Phytohabitans houttuyneae: one gene and its partner. The protein of the gene in region 2 interacts with the protein of the main gene of each other region in a pairwise test. Links are inferred from orthologs where the notes say so. Each region holds a gene or a part of one and is shown on either strand. Other genes may lie near its edges.

What was found.
Region 1: the proteins of secA (region 2) and secG interact in binary tests that used the Escherichia coli proteins (3 or more experiments, as listed by UniProt). The link is inferred for Phytohabitans houttuyneae from one-to-one orthologs.

What each region holds. Positions count from the first base shown.
Region 1 is NZ_BLPF01000005.1:116,133-119,184, reverse strand. The notes cover bases 4-2,745. They hold secG (preprotein translocase subunit SecG), read right to left. Parts: upstream 1,631-2,745; coding sequence 1,376-1,630; downstream 4-1,375. Other genes in these bases: Phou_RS49285 (BTAD domain-containing putative transcriptional regulator), read left to right, coding at 1,982-2,745; Phou_RS49295 (RNA polymerase-binding protein RbpA), read right to left, coding at 927-1,271; pgl (6-phosphogluconolactonase), read left to right, coding at 4-306. Also shown: more of pgl, read left to right, coding at 1-3; more of Phou_RS49285, read left to right, coding at 2,746-3,052. UniProt on the Escherichia coli protein: Subunit of the protein translocation channel SecYEG. Overexpression of some hybrid proteins has been thought to jam the protein secretion apparatus resulting in cell death; while this may be true it also results in FtsH-mediated degradation of SecY.
Region 2 is NZ_BLPF01000004.1:29,932-33,664, reverse strand. The notes cover bases 198-3,620. They hold secA (preprotein translocase subunit SecA), read right to left. Parts: upstream 3,272-3,620; coding sequence 398-3,271; downstream 198-397. Other genes in these bases: Phou_RS42620 (GNAT family N-acetyltransferase), read left to right, coding at 3,433-3,620. Outside these bases: more of Phou_RS42620, read left to right, coding at 3,621-3,733. UniProt on the Escherichia coli protein: Required for protein export, interacts with the SecYEG preprotein conducting channel.

The DNA of each region.
Region 1 (3,052 bases), on a different replicon or contig from region 2:
CACGTGGCGTCGATCTTCCCGGAGCACCCGGCCGCGTACGAGACCCGCGTGGTCAGCGCGGTGCGCGGCTCGCCCAAGCCCCCGCCGGTCCGGGTGAGCCTGACGCTGCCGACCATCAACACGGCCGAGGAGGTCTGGCTGATGGCAGCCGGCCCGGAAAAGGCCGACGCGGTGGGCATGGCCATGGCCGGCGGTGGCCCGGTGCAGGTGCCCGCGTCCGGCGTGCACGGCGTGGAGCGCACCCTGTGGCTACTCGACCGCGCCGCGGCGGCCGCGGTAGCGCCGAGGCTCCGAAGCCTCCGCTAGCCCGGCCCGCTTCTAGCCACGCGCGGTCCACACGGAGCGGCGCGCGCCCAGCTCCACCTGCGGCGCGCGCCCGGCCGCTCGCAGCGCGCGCACCTAGGCCCCTCACCCGCGTGACCATGGCGTGCGGCGCACACGTAGCGGGAGTTGACGTAGGTGCGCAGGCTGACCACGCTGTCGGGTTGCCTCTACCCACCCCACCGGCTAGGTCGGGCGGGCGGGGGGGGGTGAGCACGAGCTGCCCTTTCTGCGGGAACAAACCGCCCAAAACTGTTGCGCAGGCCATGGTCAACGCGGGTGGGACCATGGCCACGCGAAGGGCGCGGGCAATGAATCGCTGATCCCACGGAGCGCGGGGCCTGTTGACCGGCTGATCCACGGAGCGCGGGGCCCGCTGACCGCGCGAGAGTTGGAGCCGCTGATCACGTGTCAACGCTGATCACGGGAGCGCCAGGAACCGCTGGCAACGCCGAGAGCCGAAATCGCAAAGCGCCGAAGAGCCGCCGACGACACGGAGCAGCGAGAGCGCTCAAAAGGGCGACCCACGCTGGAGGGCGACGCGCAGCGGATAAGAACGGTGCGGGCCCACAAGCGCGGTGCAAGGGGCTAAAGCGCAGACCGAATCAGCTCTCGCCGCGTCGGCGGCGCAAAGCGGCCAACGCCTCGGCGAGCAAGGCCTCGCCGTCGGCCTCCGAGCGGCGCTCCTTCACATACGCGAGGTGCGACTTGTAAGGCTCGGCGCGCGACGGGCCAGGCGGGTTGAGCTGGTCGAGGCCGCCCGGCTGGCCGCAGCGGGGACAGTCCCACGTGGCCGGCGGCGCGACCTCGGCCGCAAGCAGGACCTCGATCGAGTGGCCCTTTGCGCACCAGTACGTCACGGGCCGGCGGGGGGCGGGGTCACACCGCTCGGTGGGCCGGATGGGGCCCGAACCGACACGGGTGCCGCGAATGGCACTGCCATGTGGCACGGCTCTTCGCTCCTGTCGTCGAGTGAGGGTTCGACGTCGCGACGGGGAACCAGGGGATAAATCAGACCGCGGAGAGTCTATGACTACGTACGGTGCTGAGGGCCCTAAGAGTTCATTGCGAGTTTGAGCCAAAGGCCTAGGCCGACAATGCAGGCAAACCAGACGATACCCACCAGAATGGTGTAGCGGTCGAGGTTTTTCTCCGCGACGGACGAACCGGCGAGGCTGGTGCTCACACCGCCGCCGAACATGCTCGACAGGCCGCCGCCCTTGCCGCGGTGCAGCAGGATCAGCAGCATCAGCAGGAAGCTGGTGATGACGAGCAACACGATCAACGTGTATGCGAACGCGATCGGCATGGTGGCGGTCAGTCCTCTCGACGCTAAGCCCACCGGCGTGCCGAACCCTACCGTCCGTAGGGCCGCATCGACGATGGACACCGTAAGCCCACCAAGGATAGCGGAAGCGTATCCGGGCGGGCCGGCCCGTACCGCCCCCATATCCGGTGCGAACCGGCCCGACCGGCCAGCATGACCATATGAACCGCCGCCCGCCGTTGACACAACGTGCGACAACTGACTGGGCGGGCGCTGCCACCCTGGTTGACCGGCGGAAACGCTTTCCAGCCGGAAAGCCGGTTTGCTCGCCCGGCAGAAAGCGGCAGGATGGCCCGCGTACCGGCCCGGACGCTTGCGAGGAACAAGTCGGATATGGCGCCCCAGAACGCCGAGTCGACGGTGGGCTCGTTGCTCCGCCGATATCGCCTGGCCGCCGGACTCTCCCAGCAGGAGCTGGCCACCGGCGCCGCCGTCAGCGTACGCACGATCCGAGACATCGAGCACGAGCGGGTCGACGCGCCCCGCGCCCCGTCGCTGCGCCGGCTGGCCGAGGCGCTCGGGCTCGCCGCGTTCGACCGTGACCGGCTCCTCGCCGCTCTGCCCGGCCCCCGCCCCGCGCCGGACAGCGACCGGCGGCTGCGCGTCGAGGTGCTGGGTCCGCTGTCGGTACGCGCCGGTTCGGCGGCGGTCGACCTCGGCCCGACCCCGCAGCGCGACCTCCTCGCGCTGCTCGCCCTCCAGCCCGGCCGGGTGGTGAGCCGCGACGAGATCGTCGACGTGCTGTGGGGCGACGAGCCGCCGAAGACCTGCCTGAGCATGGTGCAGACGTACGTGGGACGGCTCCGCGCCCGCCTCGACCCCGACCGCGAGCCGCGCTCCCCCGGCAAGGTGATCCGGCTGGCCGGCGACGGATACGCGATCGACCTCGGCCCGGCCGAGCTGGACCTGGCGCAGTTTCAGGAGCTCGTCGAGCGGGGCACCGGTACCCACGATGCGCCGACCGCTGTCGACCTGCTCGATCGGGCCCTGCGTTGCTGGCGCGGCCCGGTGCTCGCCGGTGTAAACCCGCGGCTGCGCTCCCACCCCGCGGCGGTGGCGACGTCGCGGCAGCGGGTGCGCGCCGCCCTGGCCTACGCGGACCTGGCCGCCGACCTCGGCCTCCACGAGGCCGCGGTGGCCCGGCTGCAGGAGCTGGTGCCCGACGAGCCCCTGCACGAGGGCGTGACCGCCAAGCTCATGGTCGCGCTGGCCGGCTCCGGGGAGCGCGCGGCCGCGCTGTCGCTGTTCGCGGAGGTGAGCCGCCGCCTCGCCGACGAGCTCGGCGTCGAGCCCTCCGCCGAGCTGCGCGACATCCACCTGCGCATCCTGCGGCAGGAGCAGGTGGTCCGCCGCGCCGACCCGCGACCCCGTCAGCTGCCGGCGGCGGTGCCGGGCTTCACGGGC
Region 2 (3,733 bases):
GGGCGCCCCGGGGCTCCATCATCGCGGTCCGCCGGCTTGCGTATCGGATGCGGTGGCCACTGGTCGCCCCTCCGCCGAGGTGCTTGCGGGCTGCCCGCCGACGTGGTTGCGGTTCCCTGGCGAGGCCGGGGCGGGAGTGCACGTCGGCCTTGAGGGAGGCGCCGGCTACATCGCTCTCGTCTGGACTATCGCGGCCGGCTGCGCCGCCCCCACCAGCCCGCCCCAGACCCCGTGGATGCACCTGGCCGCCGGCTGAGTCGCCCTGCCGGGGCCTCGGCGCGCGCCCAGCGACCAGCGCGCCGCGAAGGGCGTCGTCGGGTTGCGTGAGCCAGGCGCACGGCCCCCCACAAAGAGCGAGGGCCCCCGCAGTGCGGGAGCCCTCGCCGGTGCCGTTGCGTCAGGCGCCGCCGGCCGGGGCGCCGTGGCAGCGCTTGTACTTCTTGCCGGACCCGCACGGGCACGGCGCGTTGCGGGACGGGCCGGCGCTGGTCGACGCCTGGCTGGGCGACGGGGACGGGCGGCGGCCGCTCGCGCGGGGTGGGGTTGGACCGCCCAGGCCTAGGGCGGGCGCGGCGTCCTGCTGCTGCTCGATGAAGACCGCGCCGTCGCCGGCCGCGCCGTCGATTGTCGGTGCGGAGTACTGGAGCGGCTGCTGCGGGCGCTGGCGACCGAGGCCCTTGGCGCGGATCTCGACCGTCGCGTCGTCGGGCATCGGCAGCGGGGCCGGGCCGGACGCGGGGGCGGGTGCGGCCGGCGCCGCCTCCTCGACCTGGACCTCCAGGTTGTAGAGGAAGCCGACCGTCTCCTCCTTGATGCCGTCCATCATCGTGGCGAACATCGCGTAGCCCTCGCGCTGGTACTCGACCAGCGGGTCGCGCTGGGCGTACGCCCGCAGGCCCACGCCCTCCTGGAGGTAGTCCATCTCGTACAGGTGCTCGCGCCACTTGCGGTCGATCACCTGCAGCAGCACCATGCGCTCCAGCTGGCGGACGGCCTCGGTGCCCAGCTCCTGCTCACGCCGCTCGTACGCCGCGTGCGCGTCCTCCTTGAGGCGCGCCATCAGGAAGTCGGCGTCCAGGTTGTTGCGCTCGCCGCCGGCTTCCTCCTCGAGGTCTTCGATGGTGACGCCGACCGGGTACAGCTGCTTGAGGCTGGTCCAGAGCTGCTCGAGGTCCCAGTCTTCGGCGTAGCCCTCGGCGGTGGCACCCGTGACGTACGCCTCGATGACGTCGTCGATCATGTGGTTGACCTGGTCGCTGAGGTCTTCGCCGTCGAGCACGCGCTTGCGCTCGGCGTAGACCACCTGGCGCTGCTTGTTGAGCACCTCGTCGTACTTGAGGACGTTCTTACGGATCTCGGCGTTTTGGCCCTCGATCTGGCCCTGCGCGCTCTTGATCTGGCGAGTGACCATCTTGGACTCGATGGGCACGTCCTCGGGGATGTTGAAGCGCTCCATGACTGCCTCGACCGCACCCGCGCGGAAGCGGCGCATCAGCTCGTCCTGCAGCGACAGGTAGAAGCGGGACTCGCCCGGGTCGCCCTGCCGGCCGGAGCGGCCGCGCAGCTGGTTGTCGATGCGGCGCGAGTCGTGGCGCTCGGTGCCCAGCACGTACAGACCGCCGGCGGCCGCGACCTCCTCGGCCTCGTCGTCGCACGCCTGCTTCCACCGCGGGAGGATCTCCTCCAGCGCCTTCTGGTAGTCGTCTTCGTGCTCGACCGGGTCGAGGCCGCGCTGGTGCAGCTCGTTTGCCGCGAGGTGCTCGGGGTTGCCGCCGAGCAGGATGTCGGTACCGCGGCCGGCCATGTTGGTCGCGACCGTGACGCCGCCCTTGCGCCCGGCCTGCGCGATGATCTCGGCTTCCTTGGCGTGGTACTTCGCGTTGAGCACGGCGTGCGGGATGCCCCGCCGGCGCAGCATCTGCGACAGGATCTCGGAGTTTTCCACGGAGACCGTGCCGACAAGGACCGGCTGGCCGAGGGCGTGCCGCTCGGCGATGTCCTCGACGACCGCGTTGAACTTCGCCTTCTCGGTCTTGTAGATGACGTCCGGACGGTCGAGGCGGACCATCGGCCGGTGGGTCGGGATGCTGACGACGCCGACGTTGTACACCTTGTTGAACTCGCCGGCCTCGGTCTGCGCGGTACCGGTCATGCCGGCCAGCTTGTCGTACAGCCGGAAGTAGTTCTGCAGGGTGACCGTCGCGAGCGTCTGGTTTTCCTGCTTGATCTCGACGTGCTCCTTGGCCTCGATGGCCTGGTGCATGCCCTCGTTGTAGCGGCGGCCGTGCAGGATGCGGCCGGTGAACTCGTCGACGATCAGCACCTCGCCGTCGTTGACGATGTAGTCCTTGTCCCGCCGGTACAGCTCCTTCGCCTTGATGGCGTTGTTGAGGTAGCCGACGAGCGGCGTGTTGACCGACTCGTAGAGGTTGTCGATGCCGAGGCGGTCTTCGACCCGGGCGACGCCCCGCTCGGTGATGGCGACCGTGCGCTTGGCGTAGTCGACCTCGTAGTCGCCCTCGCCGTCCTTGCCGGGCTCGAGGCGGGCCACGACCGTGGCGAACTCCGAGTACCACCGGGCGGACTGCTCGGCCGGGCCGGAGATGATCAGCGGGGTGCGGGCCTCGTCGATCAGGATCGAGTCGACCTCGTCGACGATCGCGAAGTTGTGGCCGCGCTGCACGAGCTCGTCCCGCGACCAGGCCATGTTGTCGCGCAGGTAGTCGAAGCCGAACTCGTTGTTCGTGCCGTACGTGATGTCGCACTCGTACGCCGCGCGGTGCTCCGCCGAGGGGCGGTTGGGAAGGATCACGCCGACGCTCAGGCCGAGGAACCGGTGCACCCGGCCCATCCACTCGGCGTCGCGCTGTGCCAGGTAGTCGTTGACCGTGACCACGTGCACGCCCTTGCCGGAAAGGGCGTTCAGGTACGCCGGCAGGACACAGGTAAGGGTCTTGCCCTCACCGGTCTTCATCTCGGCGATGTTGCCGAAGTGCAGCGCGGCGCCGCCCATCACCTGGACGTCGTAATGCCGCTGGCCGAGCACCCGCGAGGCTGCCTCGCGGGCGGTCGCGAACGCCTCGGGGAGCAGGTCGTCGAGGGTCTCGCCGTCCTCGACGCGCTGCCGGTACTGATCGGTCAGCTCCCGCAGCTCAGCATCGGTGAGATCGGTGTACTCATCCTCGAGTGAGTTGACGGCGTTGGCGACCGCCTTGAGTCGCCGAAGCATGCGGCCTTCGCCGGCACGAAGGACCTTTTCCAAAATCGACACGGGTCAACGCTCCCCTTGGACAGTCTGCCGAACCATCGTAGGCGCACCTTCGGCGCAACTGTCAGCCACGTCTCCGGCGATCGCGCCAAAGCGGACATTTTGCCTCACAGGCAGTGCGTATTCGGTTATGCCCGCCGCGAACGGTACGGCAACATTGCCGCGTGGGGGCACAAGCGAACACCCAGCCGCAGATTAATGATCAAGGACTGATCCTCCGGCCGTGGCGGGTCGAGGACGCGGAGGCGGTTCACCGGGCGTGCCAGGATCCGGTGATCCAGCGATGGACCCGCGTGCCGTCGCCCTATCTGCCCACGCACGCCCGCTACTTCGTGACCCAGCACTCGGAGGCCGCGTGGCGCGAAGGTACCGGTGCGCCGTTCGCGGTCATCGACCCGGATACCGGTGAACTGCTCGGTTCCTGCGGGCTCGTCACGATCGACCGGGTGCTCGCCTCGGCGGAGG